Linked DNA regions of Polymorphobacter megasporae. Each later gene encodes a partner of the first gene's protein in a complex. Links are inferred from orthologs where the notes say so. Each region holds a gene or a part of one and is shown in the gene's direction. Other genes may lie near its edges.

Region 1 (4,094 bases):
GCCCACGCCGAATAGAGGATCTGATAAGCGCCCGCCGCTGTCGAAGTATGTCCCCACTTGAAGACCGCAGTGTTCGGATGTGTAGTGTATCCTGCAAAGCGACCACCGCCGTATAGCGTGTCGTAAAAATCGTCACTCTTGTCGGGGTAATGTTCGGCAAACCGAATTGACTTCAGGAACGCCTGGATATTTGGGCTGCCGATATCACAGTCTGCTACGAACTGCTCCTACATCTTCCGCGAAGCGTGATCGCACCCCCACGTCGTCGATAGTGCGGCGCGATACCCTGCCCTACCCCCCGTTATACCCGCTCGACGGCGCAGGATCGCTCCCCTTGCCCGGCTGGGTGTTCGACGGCGGGTCGCTCGACGGGAAAGTCTCGTCGAGTTCGATATCGAGCTTGGCGTCAGGGTCGGACGGGTTGCGCTTCAGCGCCGGCTTATGTTCGGCGTCGTGCGCCTCGCGGTGCTCGGGCTGAACGGGGGTGTTCGGGTCGGCGAGCGGGCGGCCGGAGTCTGTGGCGGTATCGCTGGTGTCGGTCATCATATTCGCTCCCAAAGGGCTGCCGCTTCTACGCGCCACGGGGCAAACCCGTTCCGGTCGCTTGCCGCGCGCGCCTCGCCTCCCTATTTTTCGAAAGCCGCTCCAGTCGTTTCAGCCTGGCGCTTTTCGAACAAATATGGAACAGATAGCGCCATGTCGATCTATACTCTGCGAGCGTTTGCGCAATGCTGACCCACATCAGCGTCCGCGGCGCGCGCGAGCATAACCTCAAGGACGTCGACATCGACCTCCCACGCGACAGCCTCGTGGTCATCACCGGCCTGTCGGGGTCGGGCAAGTCGTCCCTCGCCTTCGACACGATCTACGCCGAGGGCCAGCGGCGCTACGTCGAGTCGCTGTCGGCGTACGCGCGCCAGTTCCTCGAGCTGATGCAGAAACCCGACGTCGACCATATCGAGGGGCTCAGCCCGGCGATCAGCATCGAGCAGAAGACGACGAGCAAGAACCCGCGCTCGACCGTCGCCACCGTCACCGAGATCTACGACTACATGCGCCTGTTATGGGCGCGGATCGGCGTGCCTTATTCACCGGCGACCGGCCTGCCGATCACCGCGCAGACCGTCAGCCAGATGGTCGACCGCGTCCTTGCGCTCCCCGAGGGGACGCGGCTGCTACTGCTCGCGCCGATCGTTCGCGGGCGCAAGGGCGAGTACAGGAAGGAGCTCGGGCAGCTCCAGAAGGACGGCTACCAGCGCGTCAAGATCGACGGCACGCTGTACGAAATCGCCGACGCCCCCGCGCTCGACAAGAAGTACAAGCATGACATCGACGTCGTCGTCGACCGCATCGTCGTCCGCCCCGACATCGCCTCGCGGCTGGCCGAAAGCTTCGAGGCGGCGTTGAAGCTCGCCGACGGGCTGGCGATCGCCGAATACGCCGACGCCCCGCTCACCCCCGACGGCGAGCATGTCGCCGCGCCGGAACCCGAGCGCATCGTCTTCAGCGAGAAATTCGCCTGCCCCGTCAGCGGCTTCACCATCGCCGAAATCGAACCCCGGCTGTTCAGCTTCAACGCTCCGCAAGGCGCGTGCCCGGCGTGCGACGGCCTCGGCGAGAAGCTGTACTTCGACCCCGCGCTGATCGTGCCGAACGAGGCGCTGACAATTGCCGGAGGCGCGGTGATGCCGTGGGCGAAGTCGAACCCGCCCTCCCCGTATTACCAGCAGGTTCTCGCCAGCGTCGGCCGCGCCTATGGCTTCACCCTCAAGTCGAAATGGAGCGACCTCACCCCCGAGGCGAAGGCCGCCGTCCTCACCGGCACCGGGTCTAAGGCGATCGCGCTACGCTTCGAGGACGGGCGCAAAACCTATGAGGTCAACAAGGCGTTCGAGGGCGTCGTCGCCAACCTCGACAAGCGCTTCCGCGCCACCGAAAGCGCGTGGATGCGCGAGGAACTGTCGCGCTACCAGTCGTCGGCCCCGTGCGAGGTCTGCCACGGCGCGCGCCTCCGCCCCGAGGCGCTGAGCGTCAAGATCGACGGCGAGACGATCGCCGACGCGGTCCGCCGCCCGGTGTCGCAGGCGTATCCATGGGCGAAGAACCTCACCGCCAAGCTCAATCCAAAGGACCGCCAGATCGCCGAGCGGATCATGAAGGAGATCGTCGAGCGCCTCGGCTTCCTCGACAACGTCGGGCTCGATTACCTCGCGCTCGACCGCAAGTCGGGCACCTTGAGCGGCGGCGAGAGCCAGCGCATCCGCCTCGCGTCGCAGATCGGCAGCGGCCTGTCGGGGGTCCTCTACGTCCTCGACGAGCCGTCGATCGGCCTTCACCAGCGCGACAACGACCGGCTGCTGATCACGCTCAAGCGCCTCCGCGATCTCGGCAACACCGTCCTGGTGGTCGAGCATGACGAGGACGCGATCCGCACCGCCGATTACGTCGTCGACATGGGCCCCGGCGCGGGAGTCCACGGCGGCCATGTCGTCGCCAAGGGCACGCTCCAGGACATCCTCGACACGCCGGGCAGCGTCACCGGCGACTATCTCAGCGGGCGGCGCAGCGTCCCCGTCCCCGCCAAGCGCCGCAAGGGCAGCGGCAAGAAGCTCACCGTCAAGGGCGCGCGGTCGCACAACCTCCACAACGTCACCGCGTCGATCCCGCTCGGCACCTTCACCTGTGTCACCGGGGTCAGCGGCAGCGGCAAGTCGACCTTCACCATCGACACGCTGTTCGCCGCCGCCGCGCGCGAACTGAACGGCGCGCGCATCCTCGCCGGCGCCCACGACAGCGTCGAGGGGCTGCAGTATCTCGACAAGGTCATCGACATCGACCAGTCGCCGATCGGCCGCACCCCGCGCTCGAACCCCGCGACCTACACCGGCGCCTTCACCAACATCCGCGACTGGTTCGCCGGCCTCCCCGAGTCACTCGCGCGCGGCTACAAGCCCGGGCGGTTCAGCTTCAACGTCAAGGGCGGGCGGTGCGAGGCGTGCACCGGCGACGGGCTGATCAAGATCGAGATGCACTTCCTCCCCGACGTCTACGTCACCTGCGACGTCTGCCACGGCCAGCGCTACAACCGCGAGACGCTAGAGGTGAAGTTCAAGGGCAAGTCGATCGCCGACGTCCTCGACATGACGGTCGAGGACGGGGTCGAGTTCTTCAAGGCGGTCCCGCCGATCCGCGACAAGCTCGCGATGCTGTTGGAGGTCGGCCTCGGCTACGTCCAGATCGGCCAGCAGGCGACCACGCTCAGCGGCGGTGAGGCCCAGCGCGTCAAGCTCGCCAAGGAACTCGCGCGGCGGGCCACCGGCCAGACGCTCTACATCCTCGACGAACCCACCACCGGCCTCCACTTCGAAGACGTCCGCAAACTCCTCGAAGTCCTCCACGCCCTCGTCGACCAGGGCAACACCGTCGTCGTCATCGAACACAACCTCGAAGTCATCAAGACCGCCGACTGGGTCATCGACCTCGGACCGGATGGGGGGGACAAGGGCGGGGAGATCGTTGCGGTGGGGACGCCGGAGCAGGTGGCGAAGGTCGAGCGGAGTTTCACGGGGGGGTATTTGCGGGGGTTATTGCCTGCCCAGTGATCACAGGATTGACCAATACAACTTGCGGGGGACGGAATGCGGCTAAATTATTCATTGCCTGAGGCTGAGATCGAAAAGGCTTTTATCGATGGATCTGATACCCTAGGGCAACGAGACTTGGCCCTTCGGTTGACGTCGTTGTTTAAGAACCTTGAGCACGGCACCGTATCAATCTTTGATGGAAAGTGGGGCAGCGGCAAAACGACCTTCGTCAAATCGTGGTTAGCATTGCTACGATCGAGAGGTTTTCCAACAATTTACTTTGATGCTTTTGGTTATGACTATATTGCCAGTCCTTATGATGCAGTAGCATCGACTTTTATTAGAGCTAGCAAAGAGGCTGGAAAGACCGGTGATCCTATCTATGCGAACTTTCTTTCGCGTGCAGCGAAAGTAGGTAAAGCGGTAGCAGGCGCAGGTGTAAAAATTGGCGTGAAGGTTGCAACTCTTGGCATAATCAGCGCCGCCGAAATTGAACATCTTTCCGACATG
Region 2 (4,841 bases), 670 kb from region 1 along the record:
CGAGATCGACTGGTTCGAGGCGCTGCTCGAGGAGCAGGACGTCGACATCATGGCGTGGGCGATCGGGAAAGCCGTGCCCCCCGAGCGTTTCGAGGGCGAGCAGATGGCGGCGATGCGGAAGCTCGATTATATCGCGAGGTCGATGCGGTGAGCGCGGCCTCCCCTCTCTTTCTGCCTCCCCTCCCCTTCAGGGGAGGGGCCGGGGGTGGGGCAGTCGCCACGCAATGACCGCCCGATTGGACCCCCGCCTCCGTAGCTTTGCGACCAGCATGCGCAACGACCCGACGAAGCCTGAAGCCGTGTTATGGAGTCATCTTCGCGCGTCGCAGACGGGTTACAAGTTCCGGCGGCAGTCGGTCATCGAGCCTTACATCGTCGACTTCTTCTGCCCGCTGGTCGGACTCGTTGTCGAACTCGACGGGGCGACGCATCGCGCCGAACAGGATATCCGCCGCGATGACGACTTACTTCAAAAAGGTTTCAAGGTTTTGCGCTTCGGCAATGCGGAGGTCTCCGCTGACATCGATCGTGTCCTCGACGCGATTTTCGTGACCGCGCGGGCGATGCCACCTCGTTTTGGGCCCCTGCCCCACCCCCCGGCCCCCTCCCCTGAATGGGAGGGGGGGCAGTAATGCTCGACCTGAAATCCCTCATCTCCGCGCGCGAGTCGCTCACCCTCGCGGGCTGCGTCGCCGGCTACCAGCCGTGGCTGATGGCCGACGTCGCGCGCGCCGCGAAGGGCCGCGCGGTATTCATCGCTGCCGACGACAGTTCGGCGCGCGGGATGCTCGACGCGGTGACGTATTTCGCCCCCGAGATCGAGACGGTGTATTTCCCGGCGTGGGACTGCCTGCCGTACGACCGTGCGTCGCCGTCGATGCGGGTGTCGAGCGACCGGCTGGCGGCGCTCTCCGCCTTGGCCGCCCCGACCGACAAGGCGCAGTTGCTCGTCACCACGGTCAACGCCGTCCTCCAGCGCACCCTGCCCCCGGCGCGGATCAAGGACCTGACCGCCGAGATCAAGCCCGGCGCGCGGATCGACCGCGACAAGCTTGCGGCGATGCTGACCGCGAACGGCTATGTCCGCACCGACACGGTGTTCGAGGCGGGCGAATACGCCGTTCGCGGCGGGCTGCTCGACCTGTTCGCCGCAGGCGACACCTACGCGCTGCGCCTCGACTTCTTCGGCGACGAGATCGAGACCGTCCGCCGTTTCGACCCCGCCACCCAGCGCACCGTCGAAACGGCGAAGGGCTTCTCGCTGCTGCCGGTCAACGAGGTCCTGCTCAGCGACGACAGCATCAAGGCGTTCCGCAAGGGCTATCTCGACGCGTTCGGCGCGACCGCGACCGGCGATCCACTGTACGAAGCGATCTCCGACGGGCGGCGGCTCGCGGGGATGGAGCATTGGCTGCCGCTGTTCGAGCCCGGCCTGTCGACGCTGTTCGACTATCTCGGTGACGGTGCGGTCGTCGTCCGCGAGGCCGGGACCGCCTCTGCCGCCGATGCGCGCTTCGAGGCGATCGCGGAATATCACGACAACCGCAAAGCCGCGCTGTCGGCGAAGAAGGGCAGCTACCGCCCGCTCGAACCGGCATCGCTCTATCTCGGGCGCGACGAGTGGACCCGGTTGCTCGCCGGCACGCGGACGCATCTGACCTCGCCGTTCGGCGTCCCCGACGGCACCCGCCGGACGATCGACTGCGAGACGACCCCGCCGCGCGACTTCACCCCCGAACGGACGGCGCAGTCGAACGTCTACGAAGCGGTCAAGGAGCACATCGACCGGCTGCGCACCGAAAAGCGCCGGATCATCCTCGCCAGTTATTCGAACGGGTCGCGCGAGCGGCTGAGCGGGCTCCTCGGCGACCACGGCGTGACCAACGTCGCGACCGCCGATTCGTGGCAGGAGGCGTTGGGTATCGCGTCCGACGGCCGCGTCGCCCTCACCGTCCTGCCGCTCGATCACGGCTTCAGCCAGCGCGACGTCGCCGTCCTCACCGAGCAGGACATGCTCGGCGACCGCCTCGTCCGCCGCCGCCGATCCGCCAAAAAGGCCGACGCCTTCATGGCCGAGCTGGCGATGCTGTCGCCCGGCGACCTGCTCGTCCACAAGGACCACGGCATCGGGCGCTACGAAGGCCTGTTCGCGGTCGACATCGGCGCGACCAAGGCGAGCCGCGCGCCGCACGACTGCGTCATGCTCAGCTATGGCGGCGGCGACAAGTTGTACGTGCCAGTCGAGAATATCGACGTCCTGTCGCGCTACGGCTCCGAGTCCGAAGGCGTCGCGCTCGACAAGCTCGGCGGCGTCGCGTGGCAGGCGCGCAAGGCGAAGATGAAGGACCGCATCCGCGAAATCGCGGGTGAGTTGATGAAGACCGCCGCCGCGCGCGCGCTGCGCGAAGCCGACGCCGCCGTTCCCGACGCGCAGGGCTATGCCGAGTTCGCCGACCGCTTCCCCTACACCGAGACCGAAGACCAGATGAAGGCGATCGACGACGTCTTGGGCGACCTCGCATCGGGGCGCCCGATGGACCGGCTGATCTGCGGCGACGTCGGCTTCGGCAAGACCGAGGTCGCGCTGCGCGCCGCTTATGCCGCCGCGATGAGCGGCCAGCAGGTCGCGATCGTCTGCCCCACCACCCTCCTCGCGCGCCAGCATTTCGCCGGCTTCAAGGAGCGCTTCGCCGGGCTGCCGATCGAGATCCGCCAGTTGTCGCGCCTCGTCACCGCCGGCTCGGCGAACGAGGCGCGCGCCGGCCTTGCCGACGGCACCGTCGACATCGTCGTCGGTACCCACGCGATCCTGGCCAAGTCGATTGAGTTCAAGCGCCTCGGCCTCGTCATCGTCGACGAGGAACAGCGCTTCGGCGTCACCGCCAAGGAGCGCCTCAAGAACCTCAAGACCGACGTCCACGTCCTGACGCTGACCGCGACGCCGATCCCGCGAACGCTGCAGATGGCGCTGACGGGCTTACGCGAACTGTCGATCATCGCCACCCCGCCGGTCGACCGCCTCGCGGTCCGCACCTACGTCATGCCGTGGGACGAGGTCGTCCTGCGCGAGGCGCTGCTGCGCGAACATTATCGCGGCGGCCAGAGCTTCTTCGTCACCCCCAAGATCGCCGAGCTCCCCGACATCGAGGAATTCCTCCGCAAGTCGGTCCCCGAGGTCACCTTCGTCACCGCGCACGGCCAGATGGCCCCGAGCGAAGTCGAGGAGCGGATGAGCGCGTTCTACGACCGCCGCTACGATGTCCTGCTGTCGACGACGATCGTCGAAAGCGGCCTCGATATCCCGAGCGCGAATACGATGATCATCCACCGATCCGACCGGTTCGGCCTGGCGCAATTGTACCAATTGCGAGGCCGGGTCGGCCGGTCGAAGACGCGGGCGTATGCGTACATGACGACGCCGGCCGACCGGATCATCACCGAGACCGCCGAGAAGCGGCTGCAGGTGCTGTCGTCGCTCGACAGCCTCGGCGCGGGGTTCCAGCTCGCGAGCCACGACCTCGACATTCGCGGCGCGGGCAATTTGCTCGGTGACGAGCAGTCGGGGCATATCCGCGAGATCGGCTTCGAACTCTACCAGTCGATGCTCGAGGACGCGATCGTCGAGGCCCGCGCCGGCGCCGCGGGGCTCAAGATCCCCGAGGAGGGCTTCTCGCCGACCATCACGATCGACGCCGCGATCCTCATCCCCGAGGATTATGTCCCCGACCTCAACCTGCGGATGGCGCTGTACCGCCGCCTGAACGAGCTCGAGGACCGCGCCGCGATCGACGGCTTCGCCGCGGAGATGATCGACCGCTTCGGCTCGCTGCCGATGGAGGTCGCCAACCTGATCCAGGTCATCGAGATCAAGCAATATTGCGTCCGCGCCAACATCGCCAAACTGGACGCCGGGGCGAAGGGCGCGCTCGTCACCTTCCAGAACGACCAGTTCCCCAACGGCGGCGGCCTGATGGACTATGTCGCGAGGCTCGGCGACCGCGCCAAGTTCCGCCCCGACCAGAAGCTGTTCGTCGGCGGCGAATGGAGCGACACCGCGGCCCGGCTCAAGGGCGCGATGGCGCTGGCGAAGGGGCTGGCGCGGATCGCGGGCGGGGCGAGCGTCAAGCCGGCGGAGCCGAAGGCGGTGGCGAAACCGAAACTGGCGAGCAAGCCTGCGCCGATGCCGGCACGGCCGAGCGTGTTCAAGGCGAAGGGGCGGCGGTAGTCAGCGCGCGCCGCGAAGGCCGATCGGAATGCCCAGCAGCGGCACGAGGATGAAGGCCAATCCGAGGACAATCGGCCCCGCGACCGGAAACCAAAGCGTCCAGAAGCCGCCGACGACCGCAGTGTCCGCCGGTGCCGCCGGATCGTAGAGCAGGTCGACCGGCGTGCCGATCGTGCGCGCGCCCATCCCGTCCTGCCGGTAGCGGACGATGCTGCCATCGGCGGCGGTGAACTCGACCATCGGGTGCGCGCCCGACATCGTCGGCGACTCCTGGCCGGGTACTGCAACGACGTGGCCGGTGGCGGCGACCGCGCGCCCGACGAAGCGCTCGGTCTGCACGCCTTGCCATAGACCCACGGCCAACGCAGCGACGCCGATGCCCACAAACAGGATTGCTCCAATGCGGCGCGGCTCACCATCTGCCATGTCACTCCCCCTTTGGCCAAATTCAGCCAAGCTGATCCGCGTTACCAATCAATCGTTGTCGACACTTTATAAACAGGCACTTCCATCTCGATAGAGCGTTACGGTTGAAGATCGATACTGAGATCGAGGCAAGTTTTGTCGGCATTTCCAGCAGGGGGTTGAGATATGGCCAGTCGAGCACAGGCTCCCG

What was found. The genes of interacting proteins can lie anywhere in the genome.
Region 2: the proteins of uvrA (region 1) and mfd are in contact, whole or in part, in a crystal structure (PDB 4DFC), measured with the Escherichia coli proteins. The link is inferred for Polymorphobacter megasporae from one-to-one orthologs.

What each region holds. Positions count from the first base shown.
Region 1 is NZ_CP081848.1:2,671,169-2,675,262, reverse strand. What follows is about bases 361-3,802. They hold uvrA (excinuclease ABC subunit UvrA), read left to right. Parts: upstream 361-728; coding sequence 729-3,602; downstream 3,603-3,802. Other genes in these bases: KTC28_RS12445 (KAP family P-loop NTPase fold protein), read left to right, coding at 3,639-3,802; KTC28_RS12455 (hypothetical protein), read right to left, coding at 361-543. Outside these bases: KTC28_RS23560 (glycoside hydrolase family protein), read right to left, coding at 1-167; more of KTC28_RS12455, read right to left, coding at 292-360; more of KTC28_RS12445, read left to right, coding at 3,803-4,094. UniProt on the Escherichia coli protein: The UvrABC repair system catalyzes the recognition and processing of DNA lesions. UvrA is an ATPase and a DNA-binding protein. A damage recognition complex composed of 2 UvrA and 2 UvrB subunits scans DNA for abnormalities.
Region 2 is NZ_CP081848.1:1,997,533-2,002,373, reverse strand. What follows is about bases 237-4,425. They hold mfd (transcription-repair coupling factor), read left to right. Parts: upstream 237-631; coding sequence 632-4,225; downstream 4,226-4,425. Other genes in these bases: KTC28_RS09530 (DUF3592 domain-containing protein), read right to left, coding at 4,226-4,425; KTC28_RS09540 (endonuclease domain-containing protein), read left to right, coding at 270-632. Also shown: KTC28_RS09545 (succinate dehydrogenase assembly factor 2), read left to right, coding at 1-151; more of KTC28_RS09530, read right to left, coding at 4,426-4,651. UniProt on the Escherichia coli protein: Couples transcription and DNA repair by recognizing RNA polymerase (RNAP) stalled at DNA lesions. Mediates ATP-dependent release of RNAP and its truncated transcript from the DNA, and recruitment of nucleotide excision repair machinery to the damaged site.